Regions from separate parts of the Maritalea sp. YIW29 genome, predicted to be linked through region 1. Evidence: predicted binding sites of a transcription regulator. Region 1 holds the regulator's gene; each other region holds the start of a gene.
The links. The regulator PhoB, encoded in region 1, activates phosphate uptake and scavenging genes when phosphate is short. The targets are predictions, from matches to a motif close to TGTCATNNANCTGTCAT.
Positions count from the first base shown of each region.

Region 2: a site for PhoB is predicted at 7,593-7,609, ahead of phnC (phosphonate ABC transporter ATP-binding protein). Genes of this name have one in related genera too.
Region 3: a site for PhoB is predicted at 2,846-2,862, ahead of phnF (phosphonate metabolism transcriptional regulator PhnF). Genes of this name have one in related genera too.

Region 1 covers NZ_JBXVVF010000003.1:50,488-60,871, forward strand. Annotated here, with positions in the region: gene pstA (phosphate ABC transporter permease PstA) at 1-671, shown strand, start outside; gene pstB (phosphate ABC transporter ATP-binding protein PstB) at 706-1,512, shown strand; gene phoU (phosphate signaling complex protein PhoU) at 1,536-2,240, shown strand; gene phoB (phosphate regulon transcriptional regulator PhoB) at 2,293-2,994, shown strand; gene AC2D8L_RS15760 (MarR family winged helix-turn-helix transcriptional regulator) at 3,205-3,666, opposite strand; gene AC2D8L_RS15765 (hexameric tyrosine-coordinated heme protein) at 3,762-3,986, shown strand; gene AC2D8L_RS15770 (globin domain-containing protein) at 4,105-4,860, opposite strand; gene AC2D8L_RS15775 (GcrA family cell cycle regulator) at 5,078-5,629, opposite strand; gene AC2D8L_RS15780 (acetylornithine transaminase) at 6,003-7,181, shown strand; gene argF (ornithine carbamoyltransferase) at 7,223-8,149, shown strand; gene AC2D8L_RS15790 (Hsp33 family molecular chaperone) at 8,149-9,150, shown strand; gene AC2D8L_RS15795 (efflux RND transporter periplasmic adaptor subunit) at 9,268-10,384, shown strand, end outside.
Region 2 covers NZ_JBXVVF010000002.1:153,556-163,939, forward strand. Annotated here, with positions in the region: gene AC2D8L_RS09850 (substrate-binding domain-containing protein) at 1-712, shown strand, start outside; gene AC2D8L_RS09855 (ABC transporter permease) at 796-1,749, shown strand; gene AC2D8L_RS09860 (alanine racemase) at 1,758-2,963, shown strand; gene AC2D8L_RS09865 (ATP-binding cassette domain-containing protein) at 2,968-3,720, shown strand; gene phnE (phosphonate ABC transporter, permease protein PhnE) at 3,914-4,774, opposite strand; gene phnE (phosphonate ABC transporter, permease protein PhnE) at 4,771-5,709, opposite strand; gene phnD (phosphonate ABC transporter substrate-binding protein) at 5,772-6,689, opposite strand; gene phnC (phosphonate ABC transporter ATP-binding protein) at 6,733-7,539, opposite strand; gene AC2D8L_RS09890 (alpha-D-ribose 1-methylphosphonate 5-triphosphate diphosphatase) at 7,680-8,846, opposite strand; gene AC2D8L_RS09895 (ATP-binding cassette domain-containing protein) at 8,833-9,510, opposite strand; gene AC2D8L_RS09900 (ATP-binding cassette domain-containing protein) at 9,565-10,374, opposite strand; gene AC2D8L_RS09905 (alpha-D-ribose 1-methylphosphonate 5-phosphate C-P-lyase PhnJ) at 10,371-10,384, opposite strand, start outside.
Region 3 covers NZ_JBXVVF010000002.1:1,225,044-1,235,427, forward strand. Annotated here, with positions in the region: gene phnE (phosphonate ABC transporter, permease protein PhnE) at 1-179, shown strand, start outside; gene phnE (phosphonate ABC transporter, permease protein PhnE) at 176-1,492, shown strand; gene AC2D8L_RS15350 (LbetaH domain-containing protein) at 1,492-2,109, shown strand; gene phnF (phosphonate metabolism transcriptional regulator PhnF) at 2,116-2,841, opposite strand; gene phnG (phosphonate C-P lyase system protein PhnG) at 2,955-3,398, shown strand; gene phnH (phosphonate C-P lyase system protein PhnH) at 3,395-3,961, shown strand; gene AC2D8L_RS15370 (carbon-phosphorus lyase complex subunit) at 3,965-5,053, shown strand; gene AC2D8L_RS15375 (alpha-D-ribose 1-methylphosphonate 5-phosphate C-P-lyase PhnJ) at 5,050-5,916, shown strand; gene phnK (phosphonate C-P lyase system protein PhnK) at 5,913-6,683, shown strand; gene phnL (phosphonate C-P lyase system protein PhnL) at 6,686-7,369, shown strand; gene phnN (phosphonate metabolism protein/1,5-bisphosphokinase (PRPP-forming) PhnN) at 7,366-7,908, shown strand; gene AC2D8L_RS15395 (DUF1045 domain-containing protein) at 7,890-8,576, opposite strand; gene AC2D8L_RS15400 (alpha-D-ribose 1-methylphosphonate 5-triphosphate diphosphatase) at 8,575-9,768, shown strand; gene AC2D8L_RS15405 (GlxA family transcriptional regulator) at 10,188-10,384, opposite strand, start outside.

The sequences.
Region 1 (10,384 bases):
TATTGGGCGCGGTAATTGGCTCCGCATTGACCCTCATCATCACATTGGCCCTTTCGTTTCCACTCGGTGTTGCTGCAGCGATCTACCTCGAAGAATTTGCGCCTAAAAATCGCTGGACCACCTTGATTGAAGTGAACATCAACAATTTGGCGGCGGTACCCTCAATCGTATTTGGTTTGCTTGGCCTCGCTGTGTTCCTAAATTATTTTCATCTGGATCGCTCCGCGCCCTATGTTGGTGGCATGGTGTTGGCGCTTATGACATTGCCCACAATCATCATCGCTTCACGGGCAGCATTGCGTGCAGTGCCTCCATCCATTCGCGAAGCTGCGTTGGGCATTGGCGCTTCTCGATTGCAAACTGTAACCCATCATGTGCTGCCGCTGGCAATGCCCGGCATTCTGACAGGTACCATTATTGGCATGGCCCAAGCGTTGGGCGAAACAGCACCGCTATTGATGATCGGCATGGTTGCCTTTGTGGTGGATGTACCCCAAGCATTTAGCGACCCAGCAACTGTTTTGCCTGTGCAAATTTTCATGTGGGCAGATTTTCCTGAACCGGCTTTCCAACAACGTACATCTGCAGCCATTATGGTGCTGCTCGCGTTTTTGATTGCCATGAACGCCATTGCAGTTGTGCTGCGTAAACGATTTGAGCGCCGCTGGTAGTCCCAGTGCTTGCTCTCAATATTAGAGGTTCGAAATGAGTGTAGCGACCGATATCTTGCAGCCAAATGTGCAAACGGGCGACGAGACCATCAAAATGAGCGGCAGAAAAGTCTGTGTTCACTATGCTGAAAAACAGGCGCTTTTTGACGTGGATTTGGACATTGTTGCCAATCAGGTGATCTCCCTAATCGGGCCATCTGGTTGCGGCAAGTCAACATTTTTGCGCTGCCTAAATCGCATGAATGACACGATCGATATTTGTAAAGTCTCCGGCCAGATCAATCTGGAGGGCCAAGATATTTATGACAAATCGATTGATGTGGTAGAGTTGCGGGCGCGGGTTGGAATGGTTTTTCAAAAACCAAACCCATTCCCGAAATCGATTTATGAAAACGTGGCCTATGGCCCGCGTATTCATGGCATGACCCGCTCAAAAGACGAGCTTGACGAATTAGTGACATCCTCACTTCGTCGCGCGGGTCTGTGGGAAGAAGTGAAAGACCGCCTTGATCAACCTGGCACTGGCCTTTCCGGTGGTCAGCAGCAGCGGCTTTGCATCGCGCGTGCAATCGCAACAAAGCCAGAGGTTCTATTGATGGACGAACCTTGTTCAGCGCTTGATCCAATCGCGACTGCGATTATCGAGGAGCTAATTGACGAGCTGCGTGAAAAATTTACAATCGTAATTGTGACCCACTCGATGCAGCAAGCAGCTCGGGTCAGTCAAAAAACAGCATTTTTCCACCTCGGTAAATTGATCGAGGAAGGCCCGACAGAGCAGATTTTTACAAATCCGCATCATAAGAAAACCCAAGATTATATTACGGGTCGGATCGGGTAATTTAACGGCGAAAGGGCAACAAAATGGCCAACGCATCGAACGAACATATTGTATCTTCCTACGAAGAAGAACTAACAGAACTGACCCGTGCAATCTCAGAAATGGGTGGCATGGTGGAAGTCGCGATTACCGACGCCACCCAAGCGCTGATCCGGGTCGACCATGACTTGGCGAAACAAACATCAAAGGGCGACCGCGCCGTTGATGACATGCAACGCTATATCGACGAGAAGGCGGTTTCAATGATCGCGCGTCGCCAGCCCATGGCCGCTGATTTGCGCCATATCGTATCTGCCATCCACGTTGCAACTGATTTAGAGCGTGTTGGGGACATTGCGAAAAACCTAGCGCGACGCGTCAAACATATCGACAGTCAACGCATTTCCAAGCAGCTTTATAGCGGCATTCGGCATATGTCAGATCTAACTTTGAGCCAGATTAAACTTTCAATCGATAGCTTTACGACACGTGACGCCGAGATTGCTTTGGATGTATGCCGCCGCGACGATGAAGTTGATGCACTATACGTCTCGCTGTTCCGTGAATTTTTGACCTACATGATGGAAGACCCGCGCAATATTACCGACTGCGCCCACCTTCTATTCTGCGCCAAAAATTTGGAGCGAGCTGGTGACCACGCGACCAACATTGCTGAGGCTGCCTATTATCTAAAAACAGGCGAGAACCTTTATTACGACGTTGAATCGGGCAAGGTGCAGCTAACCTAAAATCGCTGCCATCTTCCTTACATTCACTTCTATCTTAAATGGAATTTCCGTTATGGCTCCGTTCATTTTGATTGTCGAAGACGAGGCTGATCTTGCTGTTATGCTTCGCTATAATTTGGAAGCCGAAGGCTATCGCGTAGCTGCCGTTGAAAGTGGCGACGAGGCGACTTTGCAACTTCAAGAAGAGTTACCCGATTTAATCCTTTTGGATTGGATGTTGCCCGGATTGTCTGGCATTGAGCTTTGCCGACGTTGGCGCTCACGTGAAGAAACATCACGTGTGCCCATCATCATGATGACGGCCCGTGGTGAAGAAGAAGAGCGGGTTCGCGGCCTAGCAACAGGTGCCGACGATTATGTTGTAAAGCCATTTTCCGTGCCTGAACTTGTTGCCCGCGTCAAAGCGCACCTACGCCGCGCCAACCCAACCCTAATGGCCAACAGTTTAAAGTCTGGCGATATTGAACTCGACCGCGAAACCCACCGTGTGCGCCGATTGGGCAAAGAAGTTCACCTTGGTCCCACCGAATACCGCCTTCTGGAATATCTAATGCAAAGCCCGGGACGCGTTTATAGCCGCGAGCAATTGCTAGATGGCGTTTGGGGGCACGATGTCTATGTCGACGAGCGTACCGTCGACGTACATGTTGGACGTTTGCGCAAAGCGATCAATCGCGGAAAGTCAAAAGACCCCATCCGCACCGTTCGCGGTGCCGGCTATGCCTTCGACGAGAAATTCGCTTCGTCCGCATAAATTTTAGTTTCCACGGTCGCTTTATAGCAAAACCAATTAATGATTTTGGCAGCAAGTTAGAAGAGCGTATATTTGTAGCTAGACTTTGTGCCACCCGGTAACGCGATCTCTAGTTCCGACTTCGGAATTGACGCCATCGGGTCTTAAACACTTCAGTCGAAGTCACCAGGCAAGGGTGAAAATAGCAACGCCATCTGCCAATAGGTTGCGTCATTTGGCAGTGAATCGCCCAAGGCCAGCTTTAAGTTTCCCCAATACTTGGATTAGCCCCTCTAGTTCCACTTCTGAAAGTTTGGTGTCCTCAATCATACAGCTTGTGATTGAGGCACTTTTTCTTTTTAATTCCTTTCCGGCATTAGTAAGCGAAACGACAACTTGTCGTTCATCTTGCTTGTTGCGTATGCGGCTGATGTATCCTCGTTTTTCTAACCGTTTAAGAAGTGGCGTCAATGTGCTGGTTTCCATCGCGAGCGCTGACGCTATATCAGTCACGATTCTACCATCTTTTTCCCAAAGCAAAACGAGCGTAATATATTGTGGGTAGGTCAGATCCAAGGGCGCAAGGTGCTGCTTGTAAGACCGATTGACGACATGCCATGTGGAATAAATCGCATGACAAAACATATCATTTGCGCCTTTTGGGCGTTTTGGCTCGTTCACTAAAATGCTCATCGTAATTTACATCGTGTACGATATTATCGTTTGACAATCACTTTCAAGTATTATTTATATCGTGCGCGATATAAATATGGAAAGAGGAGCTAAACGTGAGCTGGTTATCATCACTAAAAACGAATACACCCGAAGAAGGTTATGAATTGGCGATCAAACTGTCACGGATGGCAGTCAAAAAAACACAACCCGACGACGACGCACGAAATCGCATGCGCCCAGATTATGCAAATAGCGCTGACAGTCTTACTCAGGTGTCTCTTGTCGTTGCTACAAATTTCCAAACAGTTTCAGCGGCCAACAACTATTGGCGTACCTAAAACAATCGTGGTCGACCAATCATTCAAACCCAAAACCTACATTGGTGGCTTTACACTGACTAAAAGCTAGCAAAGTCCATGCAGGAAAAACCACCAATCTATGCAAATGATTTTTAAGTTAGATCATAAGCGCTTTGCTGACGAGTGCGTCTTTATCAACATAGTTTGAAACATCGACGCCGTTGTCTAGAAGGGCTTCTCTCAGTTCGTTCTCGGTCAACGCCTCCACGTCACTTTGGGACATTTTTAGGAAGTTCACCTTCCGCTTGAAGGCAGGGTTTGTCTCTCCGAAAAAGCTTTGATTTGAGAATTTGAATTCCTCAGCATATTTGGTCATGAAGTGAGTAAGAAACGTGTTGATGCTTAACCTGACGCGCGGGTCATCGGTCATTTGATCGCTTGAGCCATTTAGCGCGTCCAGCATGAGCTGCGACCAGCGTTGAGCCCCTTTGTCATTCATCAATTGCATGGCGTTGTGGGTGTGATGAAAATTTAGGCGAAACTCCGCACCATGATAATATGGGCCGCCGCCCATCACATCGATCCACATGGCAGCTTGGGTGTTGACATGATGGTTGATGCCACCCACGCGGGCAAAAACAGACGTAAACCAGTCTTCATCCGCAAACACACGTTCATAAAAATTTGTGACAATGTCTACGATTGCGTCTTGGCCCAACACCGAAAATAGTTGCCAAAATTGGATGGGTTTTGACGCATCCGCGGATGCGTTTAACGACACAATTTGCGCAATGCGGTGGGCGTCCTTGGGTAAATTCTTCTTTTCAACGGCCGATTGAATATAGGCGTTCTGAATTTTCTCTGACATATAGCCGTGGCGCGTTGGATGTTTGGGATAGCTAATAGTTGTCATGTTCCGGTCCTTCACCCTTTGAAGCTACTTCTGCCCAGTTCGGAAATGGCGGTACGCTTCAAAATTGAATTTATCGTTCCAACGCCACTATCTATGCATCAACGCATATAAGTTCAATCAGCGAGGGTTCGCACGAAAAAGTGATAGGCGCCCCTGCAACAAAAAAGCCGCCCAATGGGCGGCTTATTGTCAAAACGTTTTATCAAACTAGAACCGATCAGCTTTTCCGGCGACGGTCCAATTGGTGATAAGCGCGTTTGGAGTGAAATTCGCAATAAGGTTTGCCCTCATCTGAATCTCGCCCACAAAAATGAAAATCATCATTTAGCGGATCGCCAATTGGCCATTTGCAGGTGACTTCATTTAGCTGCAAAAGTGTAATGCGCTCTTCCACTGGAATGAAGATCTCTGCTTCTTGGGCGATGGCGAGTTCAACATTCGCATCCGTTTCCGCAGACATTTGCAGAGCGTTCGCGCCTGATACAGGGGCGTTCACCGTGCGACGTCTCGGTGTGCTCGATGTCGTACCACTAACCGAACCACCCGCGGGCCTTCTTGGCGCCGATGCAGTTGATGTGGCTCTAGGCTTACGCGCACGTGGAGCAGAAGGTGCTGGTTTTGCACGGCCAGATAATTTGAGGCGGTGAACTTTACCGATAACAGCGTTACGTGTAACGCCTTCACCAAGTTCTCCAGCAATCTGGCTTGCGCTAAGACCTTCCATCCATAGTTTTTTCAAAGTCGCTACGCGTTCGTCAGTCCACGCCATGAAGATCCTCCGCAATTATGCTCAGATAGAATCCAATACCCCGCCAAAAAATGAGTTTTGGCAACAATACCATCCATCGTATGTTAAGGTAGGTCCGCCACACGACATATCGTGCCCCTACAATATGCACTTTACCGGATTGGCCGAATCCATGACAAGGGGCGCAAAAACTTATCCTCTTAAAATATTGCTAATTTTTGGCGATTGGTCACCAATAGGTCACCAATTTCTGTCAGATTGACAAATTGGGCCAACAAAAGGCATAAACGTCACTGATAAGGCGTGCATCGTGATAAACGAGCGCGTCTTATTGCTTCTCAAAATGAGAACTTAACACTCCGAATAATCACCAATGTTCCTGTAGGAAAGAAAAATGTCGGCTCTTTATAAGAATTACGCCCGTTCTGAAATCGCTTTTGAAAAAGGCGAAGGCGTCCGACTATTCACAAAAAATGGTGATGACTATTTCGATTTTGCTGGCGGCATCGCGGTCAATATTGTCGGCCATGCAGACCAACACGTTGTTGGTGCTCTTAAAGACCAAGCTGAAAAGCTTTGGCACGTGGGCAATGTATTCACCATTCCAGAGCAAGAAAATCTTGCTCAGCGTCTGACGGACATTAGCTTTGCCGATATGGTGTTTTTCACCAATTCTGGTGCAGAAGCTATAGAGTGTGCGCTAAAAACGGCTCGTCGTTACTTTTACGATAAGGGCGAAAAAGACCGTTACGAAATCATCACCCTTGAAGGTGCATTTCATGGCAGGACATTGGGCACCATCGCTGCGGGCGGCAATCCGGCATACCTGGAAGGTTTCGGCCCAAAGGCTGAAGGCTTTATTCAAGTTGCGCGCGATAATATCGACGCGATCAAAGCAGCGATTACGCCAAACACTGCCGCCATCCTGTTTGAGCCCATCCAAGGCGAGAGCGGCATCAACATATTAAGCGCAGATTTCTTGCGCGACGTGCGCGCACTTTGCGATGAACATGGCATTTTGCTTATCTTAGATGAAATTCAATGCGGCTATGGCCGAACAGGCAAAATGTTTGCTTATGAATGGGCTGGCATCGAGCCGGACATTATGGCCTTGGCAAAAGGCATCGGTGGTGGGTTTCCGCTCGGCGCATGTTTAGCGACTGAAAAAGTGGGCAGCTCAATGGTGCCGGGCACACATGGTAGCACTTATGGCGGCAACCCGTTGGCATGCACCGTTGGGAATGCCGTGCTGGATCGCGTAAGCGAAGATGGGTTTCTTGAGCATGTCGGTAAAGTCGGCAACCATTTGAGCTGGAGCCTGCAACAACTGGCGCAAAAGTACCCAGACTTGATCGAAGAAATTCGGGCGAAGGGTCTTATGATGGGCATAAAGCTAAAACCACCGGTTGGCGAAGTTGTTGCCGCGATGCGAGACGCGAAGATTTTGACGGTTGGGGCAGGCGACAATGTAATGCGCCTTTTGCCGCCACTGATTGTAACCGAAGACGAAATTGATGAGGCTGTCCGACGATTGGACGCTGGTCTAAAGTCTTTGGCCAGCAAAACCGTTTAGCAGCACAAAAACTCATTTCAGATTTGAAGAAGGACGTCGTTATGACAGCGGCAGTTAGACACTTTTTGGATATCAAAGATTATTCAAAAACCGAATTACGTAAAATGCTTGAACTCGCCTACGCCCTAAAGGCCAAGCAAAAAGCAGGCGAAAGCACGCCAATTTTGCACGGTAAGATTTTGGCGATGATTTTTGACCGCGAAAGCACACGCACCCGCGTTTCGTTTGATGTCGGTATGCGCCAACTTGGCGGGCAAACATTGATGCTTACAGGCCAAGAAATGCAATTGTCGCGAGATGAGACGATCGCCGACACAGCACGTGTTATGTCCCGCTATGTCGATGCGATCATGATCCGTTTGCTTAATCACGATGATTTGCTCGAATTGGCTGGTGCGGGTTCAATTCCTGTTATTAACGGGCTTACACGTCTGTCGCATCCTTGCCAAATCATGGCGGATATCATGACGTTTGAAGAACATCGCGGGTCCGTTGAAGGCATCAAAATTGCATGGCTAGGTGACAGCAATAATGTGTTGGCGTCTTGGATACATGCAGCGGATATTTTTGGCTGCACCTTGACTATTGCCTGTCCTGAACAATATAGCCCTGATCAAGGCATGCAGGCCGACATAGCCCAAGCAAATGGTCGGATCAGTGTTACACGAGATCCAAATGAAGCCATAAAAGACGTCGATTTGGTTATCACTGACACATGGGTATCCATGGGTGACCTAGACGCCAATATCCGTCGTGAAAATCTAGCACCTTACCGGGTGACAGAGGAATTGATGGCGCAAGCAAAACCAGATGCATTGTTTATGCACTGCCTGCCAGCCCACCGTGGTGATGAAGTGACCAGCCAAGTTATGGATGGTCCACAATCCGTGGTGTTTGACGAAGCGGAAAATAGACTTCACGCACAAAAAACCATTCTGGCGTGGGTCTTTGGAATTGAGGAGCTCTAATGAGCGAGAGTTTTATGGAGGCCGTTGGCCTTGATCGTCCAGAAAGTGGTGACGACACAATATTGCCGTTTGCAGTTGAAACTCTAGATGTACGTGGACGCACAGTGCGGCTTGAAGATGCACTGGACACAATTTTGCGACGTCACAATTATCCTGCGCCTGTTGCTCGCCTTCTAGGCGAGGCAATTGTGCTGGCTTCTTTGATCGGGTCCTCATTAAAGTTTGCGGGTCGGTTTATTCTGCAAACCCAAACCGATGGTCCTGTAAATCTGATCGTTGTGGATTTGCAAACACCAAACGGATTGCGCGGTTATGCCCGTTATGATGAAGCTGCCCTGTCCAAAGCAGCAAGCGAAGGCAAACTCGCGCCTGCCGACCTATTGGGCAAAGGCAGTTTGGCGATGACCATTGACCAAGGCGAGCACACCGAACGTTATCAAGGAATTGTTGAGCTCGACGGGTCGGGGCTTGAAGCCGTTGCACATAAATATTTCCAACAATCTGAACAGATCCCAACATTGGTTCGGTTGGCTGTTGCGCAAGTGCAAAACAAAGGCCAAACGCAACCTAAATGGCGTGCTGGTGGACTGTTGGTGCAGCATTTGCCAGCCCACGGTGAACGCACGATGGCCGACTTGCCTGGCGATGGCGACTTTGACAATCAGGACACAAATGACGGATCGTTTGAGGAAGATAATGGTTGGGTGGAAGCCACAGCAATTGTCCAAACCGTAGACGACCACGAATTGGTTGATCCTGAATTGTCCTCAGAGCGGCTAATGTTCCGTCTGTTCCACGAGCAAGGCGTTCGGGTATTTGAACCGATGGACATGGTTGAAAAATGTGGCTGCGACGCTGACAAAATCGAGTTGATGTTGTCGCAGTTTTCCTATGAAGACCGCCAATCTATGATCAAAGACGATGAGATTGAAGTGGTGTGCGAATTTTGTTCAACACCATATTATTTCAATCCGAACATGTTTGGTATCGACGAAGAATGATCTAAAAGCGTGGCCCGCCCGTATATCCCATAGAGCTAAGGGATCAAACCTTTCCAAAGATTAAGTTGTTGTAATGGCTGATGGCCATTACCATCTTTGAACATTGGAAATGTCGATATGGGCGGGCCAACTAAAATGCTTCACAAGACCGGCGAACAATCTGAAGACGCAATACCTGTTGAAACGCCAAAACGTCGGCGGTTTTCGATTTTTGGAATTCTATTTCGCTTCCTGTTTGCGATAGCCATTATTGCAGGCGCAGGGTTGTATGCTCGCAGCATGATTGCAGATCGTCCCGAGCCGCCAGAGCGTCAGCCTCGAGAACGCACGTTCACGGTTCAATCAACGCCTGCGGAATTCGCTAATTTTCAGCCCAATCTCGTCTACTTTGGTGAATTGCAAGCCGCCACCAAGCTCGATATTCGCAGTCAAGTTGCTGGCAAAGTTGTTGCGCTAGCTGAAGGGCTATCCGTCGGCAGCGCTGTATCAAAAGGCACGCTGCTAGCCTCTATCGATGACTTTACCTATGGTGGTGCACTTACTGAGGCGCGCGCAAGCCTGGCGGAAGCCAAATTTAGCCTAACCGAAGCCAAAGAACGCCTATCACTGGAAAACGCAAACCTAGATTTCGTTCGTAGCCAACTCGACTTGTCCAAACGCGATTTGGAGCGTGCGAAATCTCTGTTTGAAGCCGGATCAATCACTGAGAAGTCGTTAGACGACCGTGAACTGCTCGTTTCCCAACGAGAGCAGGCATTGTTGCAGCGTGAGAGCAACATCATCATTCAACAAGCACAACTTGATCGGCAGCAAGCTGCACTTGAGCGAAGTGAATGGCAGGTTGAACGCGCGGAACGCAACCTTGCGGACACGAAAATTTACGCGCCCTTTGATGGTATTGTCACCTCAAACAATATCGAGCTTGGCCGCGTCATTTCAAACAATGAGGTGCTGATTAGCCTTTATCAGACTTCTGCACTCGACGTTCGTTTTACCATGTCGGATCAGCAATATGGTCAGCTTTTGGAAGACGGGTTGGTTGGTCGCGATATTGTCGTGAAATGGGAAGTTGAACCCCAACCGATTATTGCCACGGCTCAAATCTCACGCACCGGTGCTCAAATTGATGCTGCCAAAGGTGGCGTCGAAATTTTCGCTCGCATAGACGCGTCAAAGGCCGCTCAACTAAGGCCCGGAACATTCGTGAAAATCGAAGTGCCCGGCCTCAAATTTG
Region 2 (10,384 bases), on a different contig from region 1:
GTTGGCATTGCCGCTTGATCCTGTGGCGTCTGCCGCAGCCTTTAAAGAAGCGACCGAAACTGGCGTGCAATTGGTGTTCTTGTCTAACGTGCCAGCAGGGTACGTCCATGGCGAGCAATATGCATCAATCGTAACCGATGATCTTTTCCAAATGGGCAAGCAAGCTGCAGACGCTTTGGCGGCTGATATGGGCGGCAAAGGCTCTGTTGGTTGGATTTTCCATGATGCGACATATTATGTGACGAACCAACGCGACAATGCGTTTAAGACAACCATTGAAAACGACTATCCTGATATGGAGATCGTCGCGTCAGCTGGCATTAGTGACCCAGCACGGGCCGAAGAAATCGCCAACGCCATGTTGCTTAAGCATCCTGACCTTGGTGGCGTCTACGTGACTTGGGCCGGACCTGCTGAAGGCGTGTTGTCTGCACTTCGCTCAAACGGAAACAAGACCACAAAAATTGTAACCCTCGATCTTTCAGAGCCAATTGCTTTGGACATGGTACGTGGTGGCAATGTGAGTGCCTTGGTCGCTGATGAAGCTTATGAGCTTGGTCGTGCGATGGCAGCATCTGCCGCGCGTGGTTTGCTTGGCCAATCTAGCCCAGCATTTGTGGTTGCCCCTGCTGTGACCGTGACGAGTGAAAACATAAAAGAAGGCTGGATGCTTTCGCTACATCGCGAAGCACCAAAAAGCCTAACCCAATAAACTCCCTCCGACCTATTGGGGGCGGCAATGCTGCCCCCATTCTTGCGGTCTAACACCCAGTTGCTCCATACAGGATTTTGCAGATGCAAAAGCTAACTCAACTTTCACAGAAACTAAATTTGACGCAATATGTCGTCTATATTGGCTTTCTGCTGATCTTCTTGTTTTTCGCCATAACCCTTGGTGATGATGGGTTTCTGACCCAACGTAATTTAACAAACATCGCTCTTCAGACTGCGCCCACAACGATTATGGCGATCGGACTGGTGTTTGTTCTAGCAGCCGGTGAAATCGACCTTTCCTTCGGCTCAATTGTTGCCGTTTCAGCGCTGGCCAGCGCGGTAGTACTTGGCGAACAGCCATTGTTCTTCGGTATTTTGGCAGGCTTGGGCGTCGGTGTTGCAATCGGCTTCTTCAACGGCGTTCTCGTTGCCTATCTACGCCTTCCATCCTTCTTGGTGACCTTGGCGACAATGGGCCTGTTTGCTGGTATCGCGCGTACAATGACTGACTTGCGATCCGTGCCCGTACTGAATTCAACATTTACTGACCTATTCGGTTCCGGCTCTTTGTTTGGCATTCCATCTTTGGTCCTTTGGACAATTGGTGCTGTCGCTCTAGGGCACTTCGTTTTTCGCGAAACAAAATTCGGTGCGCATGTATTGGCGACAGGTGATAACCCCCGCGCAGCACAAGTTTCTGGCATTAAAGTTCCTCGCGTTCGCATGTTGGTGATGATGGCATGTGGAGCATGCGCAGGGTTGGCTGGACTGCTTTATGCGGGTCGCTTGCAATCAGCACGATACACATTGGGCGAAAGTGATTTGATGACCGTCATCGCTGCTGTGATCATAGGCGGCACGGCCCTAAATGGCGGCAAAGGAACGATCATCGGCGCCTTGGTAGGCTCGTTGATGATGGGCATGCTCAATAACGGCCTCATATTGATGGGGCTTTCAGTTTCAGACCAAATGATTGTCCGTGGTCTCATAATTCTAATTGCCGTCGCGATTTCATTACGCGACGTGAACCGATAGGAGAAATCATGTTTCTCGACCTCATTCGAAGAAGAAATCCAAAGCTGATTGAAACCGCAATTGCACTGCATCAGGCAGGTGAAATACCAGCCAATGCCTATGTGCTCGATTTAGATGCTGTAGAGCATAATGCCGCCATTTTGCGCGCGGAAGGCGACCGTTTGGGCATGAAAGTTTTCGCAATGACCAAACAGGTCGGCCGAAACTCAGCCTTTTGCAAAGCCTCAATTCGCGGCGGTGTTGACCGCGCAGTTGCCGTTGATGTGGCGTGTGCCGTTGCCTGCACCCGCGCTGGCCTAAAGGTCGGGCACGTTGGGCATCTTGTTCAAGTGCCGAAGTTTGAAGCCGATTTGGTCGCTGGGTATATCAAGCCAGACTATTGGACAGTTTTCAGTATCGAAAAGGCGAAAGAAGCTGCCGCCGCTGCAAAGAAGGCTGGCCGCATACAAGACATTCTCGTTCGCATCAAAGCCGATGGGGATACCTTTTATAAAGGCCATGAAGGCGGGGTAAAGGCCGAGCAAATCGTTGAGTTCGCCCGGTTGGTTGACGGGTTAGATGGCGCAAGATTTGCAGGCATCACAACATTCCCCGCTTTGCTTTTTGATCAAGACAGCAATGAGGTTTTGCCGACGCATAACCTTTCAACGCTTGAAGCTGCGGCCATTGCTCTGGTTGACGCGGGTTACCAAGACATCGAGATTAATGCGCCCGGCACCACATCGTCCGTAGTGCTCGAGGCGCTTGCAAACGCGGGTGCAACACAGTGCGAACCGGGGAATGCATTGCATGGTACAACGCCGTTGCATGCGATCAAGGACCTCCCGGAATTGCCAGCAGCTGTCTATTTGAGCGAAGTCTCACACTTGCATGAAGACAAGGCATATTGTTTTGGTGGCGGATTATATATTGATCCAGTGTTCCCCGATTACGATGTGAAAGCGATCGTGTCATCGACACCAACCGCAGACGATGCTGCCTTGGCGAGCGTTGAAATTCCACCCACAACGGCCATCGACTATTATGGAATGATTGATGCGACGCAAAATGTGTCACCCAAATCGGGCGACAGTGTTGTGTTTGGTTTTCGTGGGCAAGCGTTTGTTAAGCGAGGCTATACGGTTGGTATCTCGGGTATTTCCAAGGGCACACCAAAAGTGAAAACAATTGAAAACATATTTGGTCAGGCAGAAGCTTGGCCCAACTTGAGGTAGTCAAATGAACAATCAATCTGTTGATGCGCCTCGAGATGTGCTGCGGCTTGAAAATATCCATAAATCTTTTGGCGGCGTTGTCGCGATCGAGGATTTTTCGCTTGATTTAAAAGCGGGCGAAATTGTTGCACTTGTTGGTGACAATGGTGCGGGCAAGTCTACCCTGATTAAAATCATATCAGGTGTTTATACCCCCACTTCGGGCACGATTTCTTTTGATGGTGACCAAGTGAATTTCAAAGATGCAACCCAAGCAAGAGCATCTGGAATTGAAGTTGTTTATCAAGATCTCGCGCTAGCGGATGAGCAAGCCGTTTACATGAATATGTTCTTAGGCCGCGAACAAACACGTGGTCCGCTCGGCCAATTGGACCGCAAGAAAATGATCGCGGAAACAGAACAGCTCGTTGAAGAATTAGACGTTCGCATTCCTTCTGCGCGCACAACCATCCGCAACTTATCGGGCGGTCAACGTCAAGGCGTGGCGATTGCACGGGCAACACATTGGGCAAAGAAGTTGGTGCTTCTGGATGAGCCGACCGCAGCGCTAGGTGTGGCGGAAACAGCAAAAGTTGAAAAACTTGTCGCTAGCCTAAAAGAACGCGACCTCGCTGTCCTCATCATTAGCCATAGTTTGGATCAAGTCTTCCGCCTCTCGGACCGCATTTGCGTTTTGCGGCGAGGCAAACAAATTGGCATCCGTGAAACGGCAAAGACCGACAAGAACGAGATCGTTTCAATGATCACCGGGGTTTAGACGAACTTGAATTGAGCCCCGGCGCAAGTTGCCCCCAAAGATGACTTTTGATCCCTGGTTGTCGGTTTTTTGACCAACAAAAGGCGGTCGATTGCCAATTGCCTTTCGCCCTTGATCCCTCAAACGCTAGCATTGAACATTGCCTTTCGACATGGGAATTGCGGCGCGCTCAACCCTCGCAAATCCAATTTAGCTACTTGTCTGATTTGCTCGGCTCGCCGATGATTTTGTTGCGAATTTTGCCACTCAGCCAATCGATCAAATAGACCATCGCGATGATCAAAAAGATGATCGACCACGCCTCGCCCCACTTATAGGCGGAGATGCGATCTGACAGCAAAAATCCGATGCCGCCCGCACCAACGATACCCAATATTGTGCCGGAGCGGACGTTGGATTCAAAGTTATACAACAGGATCGAAATAATGACCGGGCTAACCTGCGGCATGATCCCGAAGCGAATGGACTGGAAACGAGAGCCACCTGATGCCTTGATCCCATCAACTGGTTTTTCCGATGTGTTTTCAATCGCTTCTGAGAACAATTTTGCGAATGTACCAATTTCGGAAACGGCCATTGCCAAAATGCCTGCCAGCGGTCCAAGACCGAAGGCGCGAATGAAAATCAGGGCCAAAATCAACGTTTCAAAGGCACGCACAATGTCAAACCCGCGACGGGCCGTGTGGCGCAAAAACGGAATTTTGTTGATGTTCTTCGCGCCTAAAAAAGACAATGGAAATGCAACGACCGCACCCAGAACGGTGCCCAAAAAGGCAATCGCCAAGGTTTCCAAAAGACCTTCAGCGATAGGCGCGAATTCAGCCCAACTCGACCATATATAGGGCGGAAACATGAAACCCATTACGCGTCCAAAGCGCTCCATTCCGGTAAAAATGCGGATAGGAGAAAAGTCAAAAACCACCAAACAGTAGATAAGTAGGATGATGATCGCCGCCCATACACTGGTACGCTGAAGGCGCACAGTGAGCGGTTCTTTAAACAGTTGGGGAGACGTTGAGCGGTAGTGCTCTATATCTTTTTGTGTCACGTTCATGTTCGTTCTCCCATGCCAATTATGCGGTGCCGTAGTTTTTCTGAGAGATAATCGATGATCATTACGGTGAAGAAGATGATGACGAATAGTGCAGACAGGTCTGTATATTCTTGGAAGCTCATGGCTGTGCGAAATTCCTGGCCAAGTCCACCAGCTCCAACATATCCGATGATGGAGGAGGCACGGACATTGATCTCAAATCGCAGCAAAGTGTAGCTGATGATGTTGGGCATGATTTGAGGGACCGCCCCATACCGTATTTGATCAAACCAACTTCCGCCCGATGCTTTGACGCCCTCTAGCGGGCGCATATCGATATTCTCGTTGACCTCGGCATATAGTTTGCCCAGCGATCCGGTGGCGTGAAGACCAATCGCCAACACCCCGGCCATTGGCCCAACCGAAAAACAAAATACAAAAATCAGCGCCCACACCAGTTCAGGAACGGTGCGTGCAATTTCTAAATATCGACGACTTGCCCAGAATACATATTTGTTGGGTGTTAAGTTTTTTGCGGCCGGAAATGAAAGGACAAACCCGCCAAAAACACCAAGTGCCGTTGCCATGAACGCGATCAAAATTGTTTCAAACAGCAAGCTCAGCCAAATGGGCCAACGCCAAAACCAGTTGGCAAGATCAGCGCCAAGCGTTTCAAATTGTAAGGAAGGCAAGGTCAGCGATAAATATTCGCCTAGTCGTGGAATGCCGGCCGCAATAATCCACATCCATTCACGCGAACCGTCTGGCAGCGAGACCTGCGTGACTTTGAAAAAATCACCCACCCATGCAGTGACATAAAAGACCAGAAAAAATATCAATAGGCCGACGGTCCAGTAAATCCGGGATTGCCGACGATCTATTTCATACTTGCGTTCGAATTCATCGATTTTGTTTGATGATGTGATGTCGTTGGAAATTACGGACTGAACAGCCAATTTCTTCATCCTATAGCAAAAGGGACGGCGCTAATTGCCCCGTCCCGGTTTTGTTATTGCGATTAGCCCTTGCGGCGCTGTTCCTTGATCCACTGACGCATATCAACGATCCATTGATAGCGCTCGTGATCTACTGGGTGAAATCCAACTGATGGATTTGCATCTTCTTCGTTCCAGTCAGAATAGATTTTGTAACCTTCTGGGTCAGCCTGCGGGAAAGCTTGAATTGCTGCAGAAACATCTTCGATCATGTCTTGAGGCAAGTTAGCGCGGAATGTCCAAGGGCCCGACGTGATTTCAGGGCTTTCCCAGACTTTGCACACTTGGTTATCTTCGATCATGCCTTTGGCGATCATGCGCTGATAAACACCACTTGCATCATTGTTTTGGTAGGTTGAGGCGGTATCAAACGTGCCATTCACGACGCCCTGTACACCGGCTTCATGCGAACCAGAAAAAGTCACGGTGCCAAAATGATCTTCGGGCTTAAAGCCTTCACGATTGACCATATTGTAGTATGGCACTGCATAGCCGGAAGTTGAGTCTGGGTCCGCGAAGGCATGTACTTTGCCCTTCGCGTCATCAAGATTTTTGATACCGCTATCGCAACGAGACACAACGATTGAGTAATAGCCTGTTGTTCCGTCCTGTTTTTTGGTGGTCAGCGTTGGCACAATATTGCCATTTGTTGCCGTAAATGCCGCTGCATAGGATGACGATCCAAAACGCGCAATTTCAATTTGATCAGCTGAAATCGCTTGGATAACACCATCATAATTGCCGGCCGTGAAAATCTCGACTTTGATGCCTAGCTTGTCTTCCAAATAGACCCGCAATGGCTCATTTCGCTCCAATCGATCTTGCTCATTTTCACCAGAAAGAATGCCAAATTTGACGACTTGATAGTCTTCTTTCCAACCGTTCGCAAAAGCAGGCGAAATCATTAGCGCCAATAGCGCTGTGCTTGTTAGCAACTTCATTTTAGGTTCTCCTAGGTGAGATATTTTGTTTGGGGGGATAGGTTTAAGCGGCGACCTTGGTTGGTTTGCCCACGGATGTGGAGGTGACCGCTTCGTTGAAATCTTCGAGCCCTTCGGCACCATAAATATCACGCACGACAAGGTCTGTTAGTTCAAAGGCTGGTCCGTCAAACATGATTTGACCTTCGCGCATGGCGATGACACGGCTGCAATATTCACGGGCAGTATCAAGCGTGTGCAAATTGACCAGAACCGTCAGGCCATCTTGATTATTGATGGTGCGCAATGCTTCCATCACACGGGTAGCATTGCCCGGATCAAGTGAGGCAATCGGTTCGTCCGCCAGCATAATGCGTGGATTTTGCACCAACGCCCGTGCAATCGCGACCCGTTGCTGCTGACCACCAGAAAGGGTTCCCGCCCGTTGCAGAGCAAAAGGGATCATGTCCAACCTGTCCAAAGCTTTGGCGGCCATGGCGCGTTCTTCGTCAGAAAAACGCATGGCTGTAGAAGACAATATACCGTGTTCAGCAATGCGGCCGACAAGCACATTAGTGATGACATCTAGACGATCAACGAGATTGAATTGTTGAAAAATCATGGCACAGTTTTTGCGCCATTGGCGCAACTGCTTGCCTTTTAATTGGGTGATGTCTTCACCATCGAAAAATATAGAACCGGTTGTGGGCTCAATTAGTCGATTGATCAGGCGCAATAGTGTCGATTTTCCAGCACCGGACCGGCCAATAACACCAACAAATTCGCCGCGCCCGATCTCTAGATTGGCGTCACTAACCGCTATAGTTGATCCAAAATGTTTGGATAGTCCGCTTATTTTCAAAGTGCTCATGACTTCCTCCAATTTAGTTCAGACAGCTCGTCCGAATGAGTTGAGGAAGTGATATCAAGCGTAGATGACGCTAGCTGCGCAGAATTGTAAAACTTATGTCAAAACATCGAACGAATTTCATCTATTCGTTCGATGTAGGTTTATGCAGCCCGTCCCAATTGAATTAGACCATCAGAATAAATTACCTGACCGTCCCGCATGCTGGTGACGACATGCCCCATGGATCCGGTTTGCGCGATGACAAGGTCAGCCCGCTTACCCACTTCAATTTGTCCACGATCATTCAAACCTAACGCCTTTGCCGGGTTTGCTGTTGCCAAGCGCACGGCCCCTGCCAACCCGTCCGGGTCGGATTGTGCCAGAATAAGAATGGCAGGCAAAATTGAACTGGGATGGTAGTCAGACGCAAGAATATCAAGCACACCAGCCTGGTGGGCACCGCGCGCAGACAAGTTGCCGGAATAGGACTGCCCACGTAACGCATTGGGTGCCCCCATTGCGTTAGCCAACCCTTTTGCATGGGCTTCTTTTGCCGCGACCATATCAACTGGAAACTCAGAAATCGCGACGCCCAAGGCGTGCATGAGCGATACTTTTTCAACACTATCATCATCATGGCTGGCCAAAGTTACATTGTTAGCATGGCACAATTTCGAGATTTCATTCAGGGTCGTTGAAAGGACCTCAGCGGGCTTACTGCGGTCTTGGATTTTCTTTTTGACGGCCACCTGTGCTTCTTCAACTGATATGCCGCGCATATGCGCCACATTGTTCACATGGCGTTCAATATCCCGATATTGGCCTTGGCCTGGCGTATGATCCATCAGCGATACCAAATCAAGTGTATCGTCTTGGATGAGGTCACGAATTACCGCCAATGAATTATCAAACGTAATGTCAAAACGGGCGTGGATGCGATGATCAACATGTAAGTTTTTACGCAGCGCATGAAGCTGCCGTATGACATTGCCGGTATGTTCAAATGAGCGCAATTCGCCCCCTGCGGCACCGGCGGTAAAAGAAACGGCGGCATAAGCAGTGGTTACGCCTGAGCCAGCTAGCCTCCGGTCGAGTTCCCGAAACGCAATTTCGGGGGGCATGTTGACCCGTGGTCTCGGCTCCAATTCGCGTTCAATCATATCTCCATGCATATCGACAAAACCGGGCATTAAGGTTAGCCCGTCGCCGGCAACACCACCAGAAACTGGTTCATCACGGATTTCAGCGATCAGGCCGTTTTCAATTCGAACCGACCCACGCTCGATGACGTGGTCACGTTTGACAATTCTTAGATCAGACAGCCACATTTGCCGGCTCCATTTTTTGTTCTTCTATTGCGACGCGTAATTCAACTTCACGGTCGACCAATTCAGCCACATCGCCGGGATGGTGAAAAACACCAATCATGGCAACACCACTTGATTTCAATTCCGCCAACCGGTTGGTCAGTGCTGCACGGGCACCCGCATCCAGGGACGCGGTTGGTTCGTCCAACAACAACAAACGACGCGGCAAAATAAGGGCCCGCGCCAAATTCACCTTCTGCTGCTCACCGCCAGAAAATGTAGTTGGGTAAGCACGCCATAATTTTTCTTTCACGCCAAAAATTTTCAGCCAATGGCGTGCTTCAATAATTGCCTCTTGTTGGGACATACCATTTTGAATGAGTGGCTCTGCGACAATTTCTTCTGCCGCAACACGGGGGCGTGCCACCAAAAACTGGGTCACGAACCCAATTTCTTCGGCCCGCAAAAGCACAATGTCGACATCTGCTGCGCGGGCCAAATCTATTTGTCCCCGCTGTGAAGAAAACATCATCTCACCTTCAACGGGCAAATATGTCCGATAAATGGTGCGCAGCATGGTGGATTTACCAACACCATTTGCCCCTTTTAGCAGCACAAATTCACCTGGATCAAGACTGAGATTCAAGCCGGAAAAGGCATGAAGTTGATGATCAAAATGGTGCATTTGAAAGCTCTTTTCGAGCCCTCTAATTGTTAAAATCGGTTGTGTCATGATGGCCTAGAGTTTTGCGTGAACCAGTTGCTGGGTATAGGGATGTTGGGGATCTTGGAAGACCTGATCAACAAGGCCCTGCTCCACAATTTGTCCCGACTTCATCACAATCACCCGATCCGCCATGGTGCGAATAACACCAAGATCGTGGCTGACGATGACCATGGTAATTTTGCGTTGTTGCTGAAGCTTTTTTAACGTGTCGAGCACCAAAGCCTGCACAGAAACGTCCAAACCGGTTGTAGGTTCATCCAGCAATAATAGTTCGGGTTCTAGCGCGATGGCTTTTGCAAGCTGCACCCGCTGTTGCATCCCACCGGACAATTCGATCGGCGGCGCATCCATGCGGCTCAGCGGGAACTCACTTGAAGCTAAAGCATCTTGTGCCTTTTCCCGAAGCACCGCAAAACGACGTTCGCCCGCGATCAGCAAACGCTCGGCCACATTGCCAGAGCTTGAATGTTTCATCAGCAACCCTTGATGCGGGTTTTGATAAACGATCCCAATATGACGCGACCGGATTTGCAACTGGGCAAATCGATCAAGTTCAAACAGGTTCGTCACGTCTTTTCTTATGTCGAGTTGATAGTCGCCTATATCAGGTTGCTCTTGTAAATTCATCATGCGTAAAAGCGTTGACTTGCCGGACCCACTTTCGCCCACAATGCCCAACACTTCGCCACGATATACTTCAACCCCGACATGGTCGACCGCCACCACATCACCATAGCGCTTGGAGATGTTTTGCATGGTTAGCACGGGGTCGTCCGCAACAAATAAGGGTGCATTTAGCGCATTTTGGTTCGCGTTTTTCATGATTGCCACT
Region 3 (10,384 bases), on a different contig from region 1:
TTCTCGGTTTTGTTGGGGCTGGCGGGCTTGGCTATGAGTTGCGCAATGCCATGTCTTGGGGGCCGGGCCTTTTCGATGAGGCGGCGGCTATTTTCATCCTGTTGTTCGCAACAATAATATTCTTTGATCAAGTCTCCAGCCGCTATCGAAATGAACTTAGCGAAGGAAAATCGGCATGATTAATGCGAGCATCAGCAGCGCACAATTCCAAGCGGTTGCGCTAATCCAACGAAAAAAACAAATTGCATTTGTTGTCCCAATAATTGCCTTGGCCTACTTAATCTATGTGGCGATTGCCTTTGATGTTGTGGGCTTGGCGGAGCGGGCGCGGTTGGACAATGCGATTACTTTCGCATCTGACAGTTGGAGCCATAAGGTTCATGTTACGAAATCTCATCGTTCTGGTGAAATTGACTATGCGATTGAAGGTGAGCGCAAAGGGCGCTATCCCGACGGTACGCGTCCCGAATGGGTCACCGGCACTAATGTTACAAAAGTCGATTTGGGCGACGGGTATGTTATCCGCCTGATGGCCGACAATGAGATGGACTTTGTCATTCCCGGCTACGGAACGTTTGAGGCGAAGTTCAATGGGCGCACCGTTGAAACCAACCTTGGGGAAGGCGCTCCAGATTGGATTAATGCCAGTGACCGCAGGGTTGCGCTAAGCACGCCAAACGGGCGCGTCACCATTACCCGGTCGAAAACAGAGATTTTTCGGTATTTCCCGGGGTGGGAATTGTTCTTTTATACCTTGGATAGTCCATATTACGGCCAGTCACTATTCAGCATTGTGTTTGGACCCCAATTGGATGAAAGCCGGAATAACATTTCAGGGGCGTGGTCTGACTTTTGGGGGAACCCGATGTGGCGACACTCAGATGTTTTGTGGGCCATTGGCGAGACAATTCTGATGGCGTTTCTTGGTACTTTTGGTGCCGCTGTCATCACACTTCCTTTGGCGTTTCTCGCTGCGAAGAAATTCACTCCATTTAATGCCCTAAGACTTGCAATGCGCCGGGTATTTGACTTCTTACGTGGCGTGGACGCTTTGATTTGGACAATCGTTCTGAGCCGTGCATTTGGCCCCGGGCCTTTAACCGGTGCCCTCGCGATTTTGATCACCGACACGGGTACGTTTGGGAAAATATTCTCTGAGGCCCTTGAAAATGTCGATGACAAGCAAATCGAAGGGGTCGCCTCGACGGGTGCCAATCCGGTGCAAGGATATCGCTTTGGTGTCATTCCACAGGTGGTGCCGGTTTTGCTTAGCCAAATCCTTTATTTCTTTGAATCAAACACCCGCAGCGCAACGATTATTGGTGCGATTACAGGTGGTGGAATTGGCTTGATGTTGACGCAGGCAATCCAGACACAAAAGGATTGGGAGGAGGTGGGTTACTACATGATCCTCATCATCCTAATGGTGATTTTCATGGATTGGGCTTCAGGACTATTGAGACGTAAATTGATCAACGGGGACGAAAGCTAATGGCCAAACTTAAACCTGATATGCCGGTCATAGGCGAAGACTGCACGATCGTTGATAGTACCTTTGGTGATTATGTTTCCATCGGGCGTGGGTCGCGCTTGAATAAAGTTGAATTGGGCGACTACTCATATTGTGATCGTTATGCGGATATTGCAAATGCGGTGATCGGCAAATTTTCCAACATCGCATCTTCAAGCCGCATTGGCGCGACTGACCATCCCATGGGGGGCGCGTCTTTACATCATTTCATGTATCGCTCAAATGAATATTGGGATGATGCCCAAGATGATGCTGCGTTTTTTGAGCACCGTGCGTCGCGCAAAGCCTATATTGGCAATGATACTTGGATCGGCCATGGCGCTATGATCAAGCCTGAAATAAAAGTTGGTCATGGGGCAATCGTTGCGGCGGGTGCGCTGGTCACGAAAGACGTACCGCCATTTATGATCGTTGCGGGGGTTCCAGCCAAACCATTGCGTGAACGCCAACCTCAAGAAATTGCTGAGCGTTTGATTGCGCTGGCGTGGTGGGATTGGGACCACCAGAAAATCAGGGCGTCGCTCAACGATTTCAGAAAGCTTTCTGCGCTTGAGTTTTTGGAAAAGTATGAGGCTTGATATGCGTTAGCTTGCGCTGTTGTTCAGCACAAGCGTAACGCGTTCGCTGGCAAACCAAGTTTGCCCAAACTCAACTGGCATCCCATCAACATCAACATTAATTGAGGTTGTGTATAATAGGGGGGCTCCTTCTTGCACGCGCAGGTGCAAAGCCTGTGTGGCATTTGCAGTTTGCGCGTTGATGCGCGTTGAGTGACGAACATAGTCGGCGACGCCACATTCTTTGAGTGCGACGGTAATTGATCCTTGTGCGGCCAGGGCATCTTCAATGTTGGGTAATCTCGTGACGGGGAAGTGGCTTTCGCTGATGGATAGCGGCACGCTGTCGGAAAAGCTGATCGCGTGACACACGCAAATGGGCTCGCCCTCTTTAACCTTTAAGCGCAACAGATCTTCTTGAGTGGCTTGCCGTGTTTCAATTGAAAGTGCTTCTCGTTTTGGTGTGTGCCCAGCGTCGATAAGGTTGCTGTGAAATCGTACGCGATGGCCGATTGGATATTCTAAGGGTTGATTGAGGACGAAATATCCCGCGCCGCGCCTGCTGTGCACCAATCCCTCGTCGACTAAATGCGACATTGCGTGACGAATTGTGTGGCGATTTACGCCAAATCTCTTCGCATATATTGCCTCGGTTGGCAGCTTTTGCCCTTCACCATATTCGCCGTTGGCGACCGACTGACGAATGGCACCGGCTATCGACTGCCAGACAGGTGTTTTTGCACTTCGTTTCATTAGCTGTCACCAAAAATTCATAAAACTAGATTTGCGGTTCACGGTGAAATCAACCATAATGTGTATAGTTGTATAGTATGAATCTCATTTGTCTAGATGGCGAAAGACACCAAATGATAGAACATGACAGAAAAGCGTGGTTAGGGCTGTTGGCGAGGGCGCCGAAGGGCCGCGTTGCCTCGCTCGTTGCGAAAACCAATCCCGCGAGCAATTTTGAATGGCTCCGCAAACCAGAAATCGGAAGCGTTATGGTGCGGGGGCGCGCTGGCGCAGTGGGTGCACCGTTTAATTTGGGCGAATTGACGGTCACCCGCTGTTCCTTGCGTCTGCCCAGCGGAGAAGTGGGGCATGGATACGTCCAGGGTCGCGACAAAGAATCCGCTCAATTTGCGGCGCTTGCTGACGCGTTGTTGCAGACGGAAGCGGCGAACGAAATCGCCCAACAAGTGCTGTCACCTTTGCAAGCCGCAGAGAATGAAAAAAAGCAGGTACGCGCGGAAAAAGCGGCTTCAACAAAGGTGGAGTTTTTCACGATTGCACGGGGAGAAGACAATTGAATTCATCATCTCTTGATGGCGGTTTTACCGATCATGCTACGCAGGCAGCATTTGCTTTTCGGGCGTTGCTTAATGTGATGGCAAAGCCGGGCGCAATCGAAGAAATTGGGGGTGCGTCTGCACCTGCGCCAATGTCCAACGCTGCGAGCACTTCGCTGCTGACTTTGTGTGATGCGGATACGCCAATCTATTTGGCAGGCAGTTACGATTGCAGAGATATAAAGGACTGGATTGCGTTTCACATCGGTGCGCCAATTTGTTCTCGCCAAGATGCCCAATATGCGATTGGCACTTGGGATAATTTGATGCCGATTGATGATTTTCCGATTGGCACTTCTGAATATCCGGACCGTTCAACAACATTGATTGTGGAGTTGGCGAACTTGGGTGCAACTGGGGCAACGCTTTCTGGTCCAGGCATTAAAGAAACCGCGAACTTCTCTCTGCCGGACAATGTTGCGCTATTTCAGTCCAACAATGCGCGGTTCCCACTTGGTGTTGATTTTATGTTCACCGCTGGCAGCAAAATCGCTGCTCTGCCCCGAAGCACGAAGGTAGTTTGACTTATGTATGTTGCTGTTAAAGGTGGTGAGCGCGCCATCGAAAATGCACATTCGTGGCTGGCCGAGGAGCGGCGCGGAGACAAGAATGTGCCAGAACTTGGTGTCGACCAAATCAAGGAGCAGATGTCGCTCGCGGTAAATCGCGTTATGGCTGAAGGCTCGCTCTATGATCCCGACCTCGCGGCGCTCGCCATCAAACAATCTAGAGGCGATTTGATCGAAGCGATTTTCCTTATTCGGGCCTATCGCACAACGCTGCCTAGGTTTGGCTATTCTGAGCCAATTGATACGCAAGCTATGGCGTGTGACCGTCGGATTTCAGCGACGTTTAAAGATCTTCCGGGTGGACAAGTTTTGGGCCCGACATTTGATTACACACACAGGCTGTTGGATTTTAAGCTTGCCGCAGATGGCGAAGTGCCTGACGCGCCGCAAAAAGAAGTTGTGCAAGAAACGGTTCCACATGTTGCTGCGTTTTTGAATAAAGAGGGTTTGATCCAGCAAGAGGCAGTTTCAAATGAAACGCCGCCAGACCTGACCCGAGAGCCGCTTGAGTTGCCTGCCGACCGGCCATTGCGGTTGCAGGCGCTAACGCGCGCCGACGAAGGATTTACATTGGGCATGGCCTATTCAAGCCAGCGCGGTTATGCGCGTAACCACGCCTTTGTTGGCGAACTTCGCATTGGTGCGGTTGCGGTTGAAATGGACATTCCAGAGCTTGGATTTGCGATTGAGATTGGCGAGATCACCGTTACGGAATGCGAAACGGTAAATCAGTTTCAGGGGTCAAAAACAGAACCGGCCCAGTTCACCAGAGGCTATGGGCTTGTGTTTGGTCAAACTGAGCGCAAGGCTATTTCCATGGCATTGGTCGATAGGGCATTGCGGTGGGAAGAGCTTGGTGAGGACAATTTAGGTGCACCAGTACAAGATGCAGAATTTGTCCTTTATCACGGTGACAATGTTCAAGCGACGGGTTTCTTGGAGCATATAAAATTGCCCCATTATGTTGACTTTCAGTCAGAGCTAGAATTGATCCGCCGGATGCGTGAAACAGCATTAGAAACTCAAATTCCGGAGGCAGCAGAATGACCGATCAAGCCTATAATTTCGCGTATTTGGATGAACAAACCAAACGTATGATCCGACGGGCATTGCTCAAAGGGCTAGCAATCCCGGGATATCAAGTGCCATTCGCAAGTCGCGAAATGCCCATGCCATATGGTTGGGGAACTGGCGGTGTCCAGGTAAGTGCGGCAACGATGACGCCTGACGATGTTTTCAAAGTGATTGATCAGGGGGCTGACGACACGACGAACGCTGTGTCCATTCGTCAGTTTTTTGAAAAAACGGCTGGTGTTGAAACAACAACCAGCACGAAGGACGCCACGCTCATTCAAACGCGCCACCGCATTCCCGAGGAAACATTGGGTGACAATCAAATTCTTGTCTATCAGGTGCCCATTCCAGAACCCTTGCGGTTCTTGGAACCGCGTGAAACCGAAACACGCAAGATGCACGCTTTGGAAGAGTACGGCCTAATGCACGTCAAACTTTATGAGGACATCTCTAAAAACGGCCGCATAGCAACGTCTTATGCGTATCCCGTAAAAGTTGAGAACCGATACGTTATGGACCCGTCGCCAATTCCAAAATTTGACAATCCAAAAATGGAAATGTCAGCCATACAATTGTTTGGTGCTGGTCGCGAACAGCGTATTTACGCATTGCCGCCCTATACGAAAGTGGTCAGCCTTGATTTTGAAGACCATCCTTTCGACCCTTCAAAGGCGCCGCACAACTGCTCAATATGTGGTGCGGACAATAGCTATTTGGACGAAGTTATCGTCAATGATGACGGGGGGCGGACATTTGTGTGCTCTGACACCGATTTTTGTGAAAAACGTGTTGAGGCGGGGCATACAGGAATGCAGTTTACAGGAGACGCAGCATGACACCTTTATTAAGCGTGGATAGCCTCTCCAAACATTATGGCAATAATATCGGATGCTCGGATGTTTCGTTTAACCTTTATCCCGGTGAAGTTATGGGGATTGTGGGCGAAAGTGGTTCTGGGAAATCAACCTTGCTCAATTGCATGGCCGGTCACATTACCCCCGAACAGGGCAAAGTGATTTTTGACACACGGGTTGAAGGCCCAAAGGACACATTGGCCATGTCGGAGCCAGAACGTCGGATGCTTTCGCGCACCGATTGGGCTTTTGTGCACCAACATGCCCGTGAAGGTTTGCGCATGAATGTGAGTGCTGGCGGTAATGTTGGCGAACGGTTGATGGCTGTTGGTGGCCGCAATTATGCAAACATTCGCAACAAAGCCGTTGATTGGCTTGGTCGCGTTGAGATTAGCGAAAACCGAATTGACGATCGCCCGAGTACATTTTCAGGTGGTATGCAACAGCGCTTGCAAATTGCTAGAAACCTTGTGACCAATCCTCGGCTTGTGTTTATGGACGAGCCAACTGGCGGGCTGGATGTGAGTGTTCAAGCGCGTCTTTTGGACCTACTTCGCGGGCTTGTGCGCGATATGGGTCTTTCAGCAATCATCGTCACACACGATTTAGCTGTTGTGCGATTGCTGGCGGATAGGTTGATGGTGATGAAAGATGGGCACGTGGTCGAAACCGGCCTCACAGATCAGGTCTTAGATGATCCACAACATGCGTATAGCCAGTTGCTGGTTAGCTCAGTTTTGCAGGTGTAAACATGATTAATATATCAAATCTTTCAAAGAAATTCACGCTTCACAATCAAAATAGCGCTGAGATTTTGGTTTTGTCAGAAGCGAACCTGAGTGTTTCAAAAGGCGAATGCGTTGCGCTAACTGGTGTTTCAGGCTCGGGAAAATCAACGTTGATGCGAATGATTTATGGCAATTATCTCGCTGCGTCGGGCGCCATTCAAGTGGGTGATATTGATGTTGCAAAAGCTGAGCCACGTGAAATTTTGGATTTGCGCAGATATACGCTTGGCTATGTAAGCCAGTTTTTGGGCGTTGTGCCGCGTGTGCCAACAATCGACGTGGTTGCAGAGCCATTATTGCAAGTTGGTGTAGATGTTGACGAAGCAAGAGACCGCGCTGCTATTCTGTTGTCGAAAGTGAATTTGCCAGAGCGTTTATGGCAACTTTCACCAACAACCTTTTCAGGCGGAGAACAGCAACGAGTGAACGTGGCCCGCGGCTTCGTTCATCACTATCCAGCGTTGCTCTTGGACGAACCTACGGCCAGTCTGGACGGGAAAAACCGAGAAGTTGTTCTGGAGTTAATCGAAGAAGCCAAACAACGCGGTGCCGCAATCATTGGAATATTCCATGACGAGCCGGCCAGAAACCAAGTTTGTGATCGTTTTGTCGATGTCGCTGAATTTACTCCGGGTCTAGCAGCATGACCGGTCGACTGATCGGCGTGGTTGGCCCCTCTGGCGTGGGAAAAGATAGCGTGATGGCGGGCATTGCCCGTGCTCGCCCAGATCTGTCGCTCGTTGAACGGGTCATAACCCGGTCGCCAGATCTTGGCGGTGAAGCGTATATATCGGCAACAGAAGGTGAATTTGAGAACAAAGTCGCCAATGGCGAATTTTGTCTGCATTGGCGTGCGCATGATCTACACTATGGCATTCCAACCACTTTGTTGGATGAAGTGAAGGCGGGCAAGCAACTGCTTGTGAACCTTTCCCGATCGGTGTTGCTTGAAGCAAATGAAAAGTTCGGGCGGTTCGATGTCTTAAACATAAGAGCCGAAGAGCAAACCGTGCGCGAAAGACTGCGCGCGCGGGGACGCGAAAACGAAGCTGAGATAGAAAAGCGCTTGAGCCGCCTTAAGTTTCCGCTGCCCAATGGAATTGACGCAATCACAATCAACAATGACGGTACGATTGAGGATGCTGTTCACACGGCGCTGAACGCGCTTTACCCGGATAGGGCGTAATGTTTGATCAGTTCGAAATATCCGTCATTTCGTTCACCCATAAGTGCGATTTTGTCGATCGTAAATGGATTTGGAAGCGTTGGAAGCGCCGATTTCAGATATGGTTCGACAAAGCCGAGGAGCTCTTTATCCAACTTTCCCGTCAAAGTTATGTGAAACCGAAATTCGTCAAAAACATAAGGATAGCCCCAGTTGGTCAGCATTTTTTCCTGATTTGGGGCCAACCCATTTGCGCGGCGCTTTTCAAGTTCTGCTGCGCTGGCAGGGGCTCGAAATAGGTCGAACTCTTTGACGCATGCAGCGGCGAGTGCGTTGAGACTAGCAATATTGCCATGCGGGACCAACGCCAAAAATCGGCCGATGGATTTGATATGCAATCCATCCGCTTCAACAATCGAGTGGTGTGCCGCGAATTCAGCACAGGCTTCTTTCAGGTTGCCAACAGACTTCTCAGTGTCCAAGTGAAACGGCGGTTTCAACGTAGCGTGCAACCCATATTTTCTTGGTGCCGCTGTCACATCATCGACATGAAATTGCGGCAAACCATCCAAACGTCGCGTTTCTTGTTTCGCATGAACCGCATCCCAACCCAGCCAACGTGCGCCGAATTCGGCCAATGGATCATCGCTTGGCATATAGTAAATCGCAAACCGTCGGAAATTTGACATGAATTCTCCTGCTTTCTTACAGCAACTGCCAGAAAAATATGACGCCCATATGTCAGGTCAAGTGACATTGGCAAATGCAAAGATCGTGCTTAGCGATCAAATTCTTACTGGCTCAATCGAGGTTGAAGATGGTGTCATCACGGCCATAAGTGAAGGTGATCAGGTGCCCCGTGATGCAATCGATTTGGCTGGTGACTATGTTATCCCAGGGCTGGTTGAATTGCATACAGACAACCTTGAACGACATATTGAACCGCGGCCTGGTGTTCAGTTTCCGCACAAAACGGCAATTCTTGCACATGATGGTGAACTGGCTTCTGTTGGTATTACGACGGTATTTGATGCACTTCGTGTGGGCTCAATAACTAACTCGAAAACCAATTACGGCAAATATGCGCGACAGGTTGCGAGTGAGATATTGAGCTTGCGCGAGGAGGGGATTCTGCGCATCAGACACATGCTGCATCTGCGTGCGGAAGTCTGCTCTGACACACTGATTGAAGAGCTCGCCGAATTCGGATCAGATGACAGGGTTCGGCTGGTTAGCTTGATGGACCACACCCCGGGTCAGAGACAGTTTCGTGAAGTGAGCAAGCTAAAGAACTATATTGTTGGCAAATATGGCTACACCGACCAGCAATTTGAAAAGCATGTTCTTGAGCAACAAGCGCGGGGAAATCGTAACCGAACGAAGCACGAAAACGCGGTTATAGAACAAGCAAATCTATTCGGCGCGACGCTTGCTAGCCACGATGATACAACAACCGCGCAGGTGGAGAAATCAAAGTCGATCGGAATAAACCTAGCGGAATTTCCAACGACATTAGAAGCAGCTCAATCGTGCTCTGATCAAGGGATTAAGATCATCATGGGCGCGCCAAATGTTTTGCGCGGCGGTTCGCACTCTGGCAATGTAGCGGCGGCTGAATTGGCGGAAAACGGCCTTTTGGACATATTGTCCTCCGACTATGTGCCTTCAGCACTTCTGGTAGGGGCGTTCCAACTGGCCGAAATTTGGCAGGATCTGCCGCGGGCGATCAAAACCGTTACACAGAACCCAGCGGATGCAACTCAACTTGCTGATCGCGGACGCATACAAGTTGGATGTTACGGTGACCTCGTACGAATTAAAGTTCACAAGAACTCACCAGTTGTCGGTGGCGTATGGCGTGGTGGCGTGCAAGTTGGCTGATCAGCTTTGACTTGGGTAGTTTCGTGGTGCTTGGAGCAATTGGGTACGAAATGCCGTTATTTCATTGGGGGCGTTTGCGCCCCAACCTTCCTAAGCCCGCGGAAAGCCATTCCATCATCATAGAGCAGAAAATTGTCTGGGTATCGTAACCAACTGGTATTCGCTCATACTTCAAAATTCGAAATGTGCTTCAAATTTTGCGAGGGCACGCAAACGAGCGGTGACGTGGCTTTTGTTGTGAAGTTTTTGGGTCAACTTGCTCCAATTGATCTAGCTGATCTCAATTAGTTCGGATGGTTGGATAAGGCCACTTACTTGCAATGCGATGAAATTGCCGATTGTGGTTGCGTACTCAGCAGGGAGCTATGAGCCATTGGGTCGGTAACGATTGAAGTGACGTATGATCGAGTTGAAGCGAACTAGTTTTGTCGTTCGGATTTTGGGCTGTTGCCAAATTTTTCTTTGAAGAGTTTGGAGAAATGCGAGGCATTTGTGAATCCGGTGGCAATGGCAATTTCTAGAATTGAGCTGGTTGATTGAATGAGCAGTTCTCTGGCTTTTTTAAGCCGCAAGTCGCGGTAAAATGTCATTGTTGATTTCCCAATTTTTTCTTGAA